One region of the Oscillibacter acetigenes genome, then DNA from elsewhere that is predicted to be linked to it. Evidence: a T-box and tRNA genes for the amino acid it is inferred to sense, from the RefSeq annotation. Region 1 holds a T-box; the other holds one or more tRNA genes.
The links. The T-box of region 1 lies ahead of OCV80_RS13190 (glycine--tRNA ligase). A T-box ahead of a tRNA ligase gene usually reads a tRNA of that ligase, here a tRNA-Gly.
Positions count from the first base shown of each region.

Region 2: it has a tRNA-Gly gene. The T-box ahead of OCV80_RS13190 (glycine--tRNA ligase) is inferred to sense a tRNA for this amino acid. The anticodon was not compared.

Region 1 is NZ_JAOQKG010000006.1:179,717-184,131, forward strand. It holds gene OCV80_RS13185 (LTA synthase family protein) at 1-456, opposite strand, end outside; gene OCV80_RS13190 (glycine--tRNA ligase) at 732-2,147, opposite strand; T-box leader at 2,204-2,412, opposite strand; gene jag (RNA-binding cell elongation regulator Jag/EloR) at 2,567-3,391, opposite strand; gene yidC (membrane protein insertase YidC) at 3,407-4,415, opposite strand, start outside.
Region 2 is NZ_JAOQKG010000001.1:124,312-128,726, forward strand. It holds gene OCV80_RS00630 (YitT family protein) at 1-711, shown strand, start outside; gene OCV80_RS00635 (LUD domain-containing protein) at 713-1,309, shown strand; gene OCV80_RS00640 (hypothetical protein) at 1,363-2,058, shown strand; tRNA gene OCV80_RS00645 (tRNA-Gly) at 2,096-2,171, shown strand; gene OCV80_RS00650 (hypothetical protein) at 2,567-2,830, shown strand; gene OCV80_RS00655 (FAD-dependent oxidoreductase) at 3,017-4,415, opposite strand, start outside.

The sequences.
Region 1 (4,415 bases):
CCGCACCAGAATCAGAATCCCCACACACATCCCCAGGGCGATCATCGCCATCCAGAAATCCACCGGCGGGCGCAGCTCTCCCGCCACACCGGCCACCTCTCCCACCTGTGCCGCCAGGCCGAAGTCCGCCAGCACCAGTGGCGTGCCGTTGATAGCTGTCTTGAAATAGTCCACCAGGGACAGCACCAGTCCGGCAACCCCCACCAGTATAGCGGAAAGCCACAATCTACCCAGCAGCGCCCCCAGGGTGAACACCACAGCGCCGTAAAGGACGCCGGTCAGCAGCAGATAGGTGGGCCATTTCACGAACCACTCCCACACGATGGAGAGGGAACCGGTAACCACCCACTGGACGGCCACCGCCACAGCCAGCCCCATGCAAAGGCTGCCGCCCAGAAACATGACCCAGCGCAGCCACACCGGCCCCAACGCCCGGGGCCGCTTCTGTCTCTTCAACACTTCTACCTCATTTCCCAGGTTATAAAAAGGGCCGCGGGGATTTCCCGCGGCCCCGATGATCTCCGATCAGTATGCCAGTTTCTCCGCCAGATAGCTCTTCAGCTGGTCGATAGGCAGCCGCACCTGCCCTCCCGCAAAAGCAGTGCTTTTGCGGGACCCCTGTCCCATCTCATTCCTCGGGCGGAATGAATCCGCCCTCCGGCGAGATTTTGCCTCCGGCAAAATGCTCGGACGCCGCGCCGCGGCGTTCTGGAGCAGGATCGACACAGGCATCAATATGCCAGTTTCTCCGCCAGATAGCTCTTCAGCTGGTCGATAGGCAGCCGCACCTGCTCCATGGTGTCCCGGTCCCGGACGGTAACGCAGTTGTCGCCAGCCTTATCCGCGTCGCCCACGGTGTCGAAATCCACCGTGATGCAGTAGGGCGTGCCGATCTCGTCCTCCCGGCGGTACCGCTTGCCGATGGAACCGGTGTCGTCAAAGTCCACCATCCAGTCCTTGCTGAGCTCCGCCTGGATCTCACGGGCCTTTTCGGAGAGCTTCTTAGAAAGGGGCAGCACCGCGCACTTAAAAGGCGCGATGGCCGGATGGAACCGCATGACGGTGCGGACGTCGTTCTTTTCTGCATCCACCACCTCTTCATCGTAGGCTTCCACCAGCAGGGCCAGGGTCATCCGGTCCGCGCCCAGGGAGGGCTCCACCACATAGGGGATATAGTGCTCGTTCTTCCCCTGATCGAAATAGGTCAGATCCTGGCCGGAGTGCTCCTGATGCTGGGTCAGGTCGTAGTTGGTCCGGTCCGCCACACCCCACAGTTCCCCCCAGCCGAAGGGGAACAGATACTCAAAGTCCGTAGTGGCCTTGGAGTAGAAACTCAGCTCCTCGGGCTCGTGATCCCGCAGCCGCAGATTCTCCTCCTTGATGTTCAGGCCCTTCAGCCAGTCGTGGCAGTACGTCCGCCAATACTGGAACCACTCCAGATCCGTGTCCGGCTTGCAGAAGAACTCCAGCTCCATCTGCTCGAACTCCCGGATGCGGAAAATGAAGTTACCCGGGGTGATCTCGTTGCGGAAGGACTTGCCGATCTGGCACACGCCGAAGGGCAACTTCCGGCGGGTGGTCCGCTGGATGGCGGGAAAGTTGACAAAAATGCCCTGGGCGGTCTCCGGCCGCAGGTACACCTCGTTGGCGGTGTCCTCCGTGGCGCCCTGGTGGGTCTTGAACATCAGGTTGAATTTGCGGATGTCGGTGAAGTCACTCTTGCCGCAACCGGGGCAGGGCACCTGGTTGTCCCGGATGAATGCCACCAGCTCCTCCTGGGTCATGGCCTCCACGTTCACGTCCATGCCGTGCTCCTGCACATAGCTCTCCACCAGCTTGTCCGCCCGGTGGCGCATCTTGCAGGCCTTGCAGTCAATCAGAGGATCGTTGAAGGTGGATACGTGGCCGCTGGCCACCCACACCTGGGGATTCATCAAAATGGCGGAGTCCAGTCCCACGTTGTAGGGATTCTCCTGGACGAATTTCTTCCACCAAGCCCGCTTGACATTGTTCTTCATCTCCACGCCCAGGGGACCGTAGTCCCAGCTGTTGGCAAGGCCGCCATAGATCTCACTGCCGGGGAATACGAATCCCCGGTTCTTACACAGGGCCACGATCTTCTCCATGGTCTTCTCGGTGTTTTTCATGTTCCATTCTCCTTTACGGCGGCCCGGACAGAAAAAACGCCCCGAGCCGGTTTTCGGCTCAGGGCGAACAATCAGTCCGTGGTTCCACCTGAATTCGCGCCTGGCTGACGCGCACTCTTCACCCGGTAACGGCGGGGACCGGCAGGGCATTTCCGCCCCGCGGCTCCAGGGTGCCTGTTCTTCCGCCTCCCCGCAAGGGCTCACACCAGCCGCCCTCTCTCTTTGCCGGGGTATGGGGGATACTTCTCCCTGTCACTGCCTTTTGGATATCGTGAGAACTGTATCACGTTTTCATCAGAATGTCAAGGCCGAGTCCCACAGAAGCCGCACCAGGCAGGGCACTCTCTCACCCGGACCCTGGTCTGATCCCTTATCCGAAGCGCAGAAAAAGGCCGCCCTATAGGGCGGCCTTTCCCAATTTACTTTTTCTCCCGATCGTAGGCCACGATCACCCGGCGGTTGGGCTCCGTTCCGGTGGAGTAGGTCGTCACATTGGGCACATCCTGCAGCGCCGTATGGATCACATGCCGCTCATAGGCATTCATAGGTTCCAGTGTCACGCTGCGGCGGTACTTGGTGACCTTGGCGGCCACCTTCCGGGCCAGATGCTGAAGACTCTGCTCCCGCTTTTCCCGGTAATTCTCCGCGTCCAGCTGCACCCGCACCCGGCCGCTGCCGCTGCGGTTCACCGCATAGCTGGTCAGCTGCTGGATGGCGTCCAGAGTCTCGCCCCGGCGGCCGATCAGTGCGCCCAGATTCTTGCCCTCCAGGATCACCTTGTAGCGGCCCTTCTCCAGCAGATAGATGTGGATCTCCGCAGCACTCTCCATCTGCTCCAGCAGGCCGGAGAGGAACTTACGGATGGCCTGGGCCTTCTCGTCATCCACTTCTTCGCCCAGTGTCTGCACGGGAGCGGACTGCCGGGTCTTCTCCTCCGGGGCGGGCGCCGGCGCCTCCGCCGGCTTGCGCTCCTGTCTGGGCGGCTTTTCCGCTTTGGGGGGCTTAGGCCGCTCTTCCTGCGGCTTCTCCTTGGGGGCAGGCGCGGGGGCGAGAATCTCCTCTTCCTCCTCCGGGCCGTAGCTCACCCGGACCTTGGCCGGGCAGCTGCCCAGACCCAGGAAACCGGACTTTGCTCGCTCCAAAATCTCAACGGACACATCGTCCCGGTCCAGGCCAAGCTGCCGCAGGGCATTCTGGATGGCCTCATCCTCGGTCTTGCCCGTTACATCAATAAACTGTCTCATGGCGTAACAAGCTCCTTACTGATCATCATAGCGGTCCTCCTTGTAGGACCGGCCGCGGGCATAGGGCCGGTCTCCCACACGGCCCGCTTCCGTGGTGCTGGTGGCCGCCTTTTTGGCCTTCAGGGCCTTGGCCTCCTGCGCCGCCTGCCGCTTTTCCTTCAGGCTCTTCTTCTGTGCGGCATGCTGACGCTGCTGCTCCTGAAGCAGCTTGGCCTCCTCCATCCGCTTCTGGCGGTCCGCCTGGATCATCTCCTGCCGGGCGTCCTCCTCTTCCTGCAGCTTCTTGGTGTAGAACTTGCCCAGGACCATCTCCTGGATAATGGAGAACGCGCTCTGGGCAGCCCAATACACGCCCAGGGCGGCGGGCACGATGAAGGCGATGTAGATAGACATCAGAGGCATCATCCACATCATCATCTTGGTGGAGCCGTTGGCAGCCGCAGTCTGGGCGGACTGGCTCATGCTGACCTTGCTCAGCAGGAAGCTGAACACACCGGAAATGATGGGAATCAGAATCAGTCCCACCGCGGCCAGCGTGATGCCCGTGGAGAGGCTGCTGACAGCGCTCCAGGGCGTCTGGATCAGGTCAATCCCCAGGAAGTGGTAGTCGATGTTCACCCAGCCGGGATGCTCTGCAATGAAGTCGGGGAACTGGCTGTTAATGATGTTGGAAATGGCGATCTGCTCATAGCCGGGGCTGGCCACGATCTCAATGCCGGCGCCTTCAATCAGACTTCTGGCCGCATTCACTACCGCCAGACCGGCGTCCTTGCCGCCGAAGTTCATGAAGTAGACAATGGGCTCCCGGATGATATAGTACAGGGCCATCAGAATGGGCAGGGGCAGAAAGCTCCACAGGCAGCCGCTCATGGGATTGAAGCCCTCTTCCTGGTAGAACTTCTGCATCTCCTCCTGCATCTTCAGCTGGTTGTTGGCGTATTTCTTCTGGATCTCCTGCATCTTGCCGGACATGCGGCTCATCCGCACCATGCTCTTCTTGGACTTCATCTGGAAGGGCAGCAGG
Region 2 (4,415 bases), on a different contig from region 1:
GTCCTGCCGGTGGGAGTGCTGTCCATCCTTGTCAATGTGCCGCTGTTTCTGGCGGGCTGGCGGCTGCTGGGAGGCCGCCTGCTGGTGAGCAGCCTGTACGCCATGGCAGTCAGTTCCTTGGCCATTGACGTGATTGCATGGATGCATACCTTCCCCCCGATGGACCCGATCCTGGCGACCCTGTACGGCGGCGCCGGGATGGGGGTAGGGCTGGGATTGGTATTCTCCCAGGGGGCCACGACGGGCGGCACGGATATCATCGGCAAGCTGCTGAAGCTGAAATTCCCCTGGCTGCCCATCGGTAAGCTGGTGATGATCCCGGACATGGTGGTGGTGATCCTGGCTGCAGTGGTGTTCGGCACCGTCAACGCGGCACTTTATGGCTTGATTCAGATGTATCTGCTGTCCAAGGTCATGGATATGATCCTGTACGGGTGGGATACCTCTCGTGTGGCCTACATCATCACCGACCGGTGGGAGGAGACGGTCCAGGGACTGCTGGATATGAACCGGGGCGTGACGCTGCTTCAGGGAAAAGGCGCATACACCGGCGCGGAGAAGCAGGTGCTGCTGGTGGCCTTCAGGCAGCGGGAGATCGTGCCCATCAAGCGGATGCTGCGGGAGATCGACCCGAAGGCTTTTTTCATCGTGTGCGACGCCCATGAGATCCTGGGCGAGGGATTTGGGGATTATCAGAAGGAGGAAATTTGACATGACAGATTTCACGAAGGTTCAGCAGGCCCTGGAGCGCCGGGGCTACACCGTACGCACCTTTGCGGCGGCGGAGGAGGCCGCGGCCTACCTGGACGGCGCCATCGACGGCAAGACCGTGGGCTTCGGCGGCTCCGCCACCCTGGACGCTCTGGGGGTGTACGACAAGCTGGCGGCCCACAACACCGTCATCTGGCACTGGAAGCAGGAGGCGAACGCCGCCCGGAAGGCGGCCATGCAGACCCAGGTGTACCTGTCCTCTGCCAATGGCCTGGCGGAGTCGGGGGAGATCGTCAACATCGACGGCACCGGCAACCGGGTGTCCGCTACGCTGTTCGGCCATGAGAAGGTGTACTTTGTCATCGGCCGGAACAAGCTGGCCCCCACCTACGAGGCGGCGGTGTACCGGGCCCGGAACGTGGCTGCACCCCAGCGCGCCCGGCAGCTGGGGAAGAAGACGCCCTGCGCCGTGAAGGCGGACCGCTGCTACGACTGCCGGAGTCCTGAGCGGGTCTGCCGCGCCTTGGTGACTCTCTGGGGGCCTATGCTGGGCATGGAGACGGAGGTCCTGCTGGTGGACGAGGACCTGGGGCTGTAAGCGCGCCCCTGCCCGTCCCTGGGCCATTCTGACCGGAAAGGAGGCGCCGAGCCGTGAAGCTGCGCCATCTCACCCTGCTCCTGTGCGTCAGCCTGTCCCTGACGGGGTGCAGCGCCCTGCTGGAGCGGAACTATGCCACCGTGGAGCCCCACAGCAGCAAGTTCTGGGAGAGCGAGGCCGCCGGGACTCTCCGGGCGGAGAACTACCAGGACATCGTGAACGACCTGCTGATCCTCATCGGCCAGCACACGGAGAGCGCCACGGTCCGCCTCTACAACTACGAGGACGATCTGACGGTGGCGGACACACTGGAGCAGGCCACTACGGAGGTCCAGCAGGAGACGCCTATGGGCGCCTATGCCGTGGAGTATATCACCGCCTCCAGCCGGTCCCAGCGGGGGTACTATGAGATCAGCATCCAGGTCAGCTACCGCCGGACGGCGGAGCAGATCCAGGCGGTGGTGAACGCCACCAGTACGGAGGCGCTGTCCGCCCTGCTGGAGGCGGCGCTGGACGAGGGCCGCACGGAGCTGGCGGTCCGGGTCGGCTATTGGGGAGAGGACGGCCAGGCCCGGGTGGAGGAGACGGTGGCACAGCTCCGGGAGGCGCGAGGTCTGGCAGAGACGCCGCCCTGGACGATCTCCTATTATCCGGCACAGGGTCCGGTGGGGCTGATCGAGTTTGTGATGGGCGGAGACGCCGCGGCTGCTGCGGAAGAAAATTCGGAAAATCTTGCAGAAGAGTCTTGACAAGCGGGTGTTTCTCTGGTAGAATACCCCTTGTTCCGCGGGCATAGCTCATCTGGTAGAGCGCCACCTTGCCAAGGTGGAGGTAGCGAGTTCGAGCCTCGTTGCCCGCTCCAGAGTGAAACAGGACACCCAGCTTTGGGTGTCCTGTTTTTTCATCAGAAAGCGAACTCGCTGCCTCCGCCCCGCGCCGAAGGCGCGATTGGATCAGAGGTGAGGCAGGGGGCCTGCGAATGGCGGTCAGCCATTCGCGGGATGCCGGGAAGCGAGCTCGAGCCTCGTTGCCCGCTCCAGAGTGAAACAGGACACCCAGCTTTGGGTGTCCTGTTTTTTTGTGTAGGAGGCGAACTTGTCCCGCCAAGGTTTTGTCTTCGGCAAAATACTTGAACGGCGTAGTGGCGCCGCCGGTCTGTTGGGCCGGGATGATAGACGGCAAACGCGATACCCCGCTGAAGGCGTGCCGTTGACTTCCCGCTCCGGAGAGGATAGCATAACCGATGAGGGAGGTCGTATGCTGAAACTGTTTCTGGTGATGGCCCTGATGTTTCTGCCGCTGTCTGTACCTTACGGCATCCTCTGCTTTGCCGCAGCCCGCTGGGGCCTGCAGCGGAAGACTCTGCGTTTCCGGCGGGGTGTCAGAGTATGCCTTTTGATCGGACTGGCCCTTTTGGCTGTGGGGATGGCCTATGGACTGCTGCGGTACTGCGGCGTCTTGGTGTTTCCGAATGACGATCCCCTCTTCCATTCACCTGTTCAACTCCAGCGGCGGCGATGAGGGGTTTCAGTACCTCTATATGTGCGGGACGGTGTTCCTGGGCATTCTGGCGGCCCTGCGGCAGGAGAGGGCGGCGCACCCCGCAGACCCGCAGAAGGCCGCAGATCAACACGCGTCCGACTGCTGAGACAAATAACGGATGAAGCCACCCGCTGCAAAGGCAGCGGGTGGCTTGCGTTTTCCTGTTTACTTCTCCATCCCGCAGGGCCAGGCCTCCTGTGCGGCGGTCCGGTCCCGCACCACCGTCTCATACAGCCGCCAGCCGCCGGAGAGGTTATAGCATTTGAACCCCTGCTGGGCCAGAATACGGCACGCGATATAGCTCCGCAGGCCGCTCTGGCAGATAACGTACACCGGCTTGCCTACCGGGACTTCCCGCAGCCGCTCCCGCAGGTCATCCACCGGGAGGTTAACAAAGCCCTCCGCGTGGCCGTCGGCGTACTCGCCGGGGGTCCGCACGTCCAGCAGCGTCACACTGCCGTCCCGGGGCAGGGCGTCCACATCCTCCGGGAAGAACTGCTCCACCAGCCCATGGGACAGGTTCTCGATCATAAAGCCTGCCATGTTCACCGGATCCTTGGCGGAGGAGTAGGGCGGCGCGTAGGCCAGATCCAGATCCTTCAGCTGGAGGGCGGAGAGTCCCGCATGGATGGCCGTGGCCAGCACGTCGATCCGCTTGTCCACACCCTCGTAACCCACGATCTGCGCACCCAGCAGGCGGTATGTGCCCTTCTCGAACACCACCTTCAAGGTCATGACTTTGCCGCCGGGATAGTATCCGGCGTGACTCATGGGGGAGAGGTAGACCTTGTCGCAGTCGATGCCCGCCTGTTTTGCCGTCTTCTCATTGACGCCGGTGGTGGCGATGGTCATATCGAATACCTTGATGACGGAGCTGCCCTGGGAGCCGGGATACCGGCTGTCTCCGCCGCAGATGTTGTCCGCCGCGATGCGCCCCTGCTTGTTGGCGGGGCCCGCCAGGGAGAGGAGGGTGTCCTGCCCGGTGACGAAGTGCTTCACCTGCACCGCATCCCCCACAGCGTAGATGTCCGGCGCGGAGGTCTCCATCCGGTCGTTCACCAGGATGCTGCCCTTGATCCCCAGCTCCAGCCCGGCCGCCTTGGCGAGGCCGGTGTCCGGCGTGACGCCGATGGCCAGCACCACCATGTCGGCGGTGAGGGGCGCCTCGTCCTTCAGCAGCACATTGACCCGGTCACCGTTGGCGGCAAAGCCCTCCACAGTGCAGCCCAGATGCAGCCGCACCCCTTTTTGCCGCAGCTTGGCGTGGAGGAAGGCGGCCATGTCCGCGTCCAGGGGATTCAGCAGCTGGCGGGGCCGCTGGACCACGGTGACGTCGATGCCCAGCTCCCGCAGGTTTTCCATCAGCTCCACGCCGATGAAGCCGCCGCCGGCCAGCACCGCGGACCGGGGATGGTGCTGTTCGATGAATTCCCGGATCTTCAGGGTGTCCTCTACCGTGCGGAGGGTGAACAGGCGGTCGATCCCTACGCCGGGCAGCGCCGGCTGGGTGGGCCGGGCACCGGGGGAGAGGACCAGTTTGTCATAGGATTCGGTAAAGGTCTCG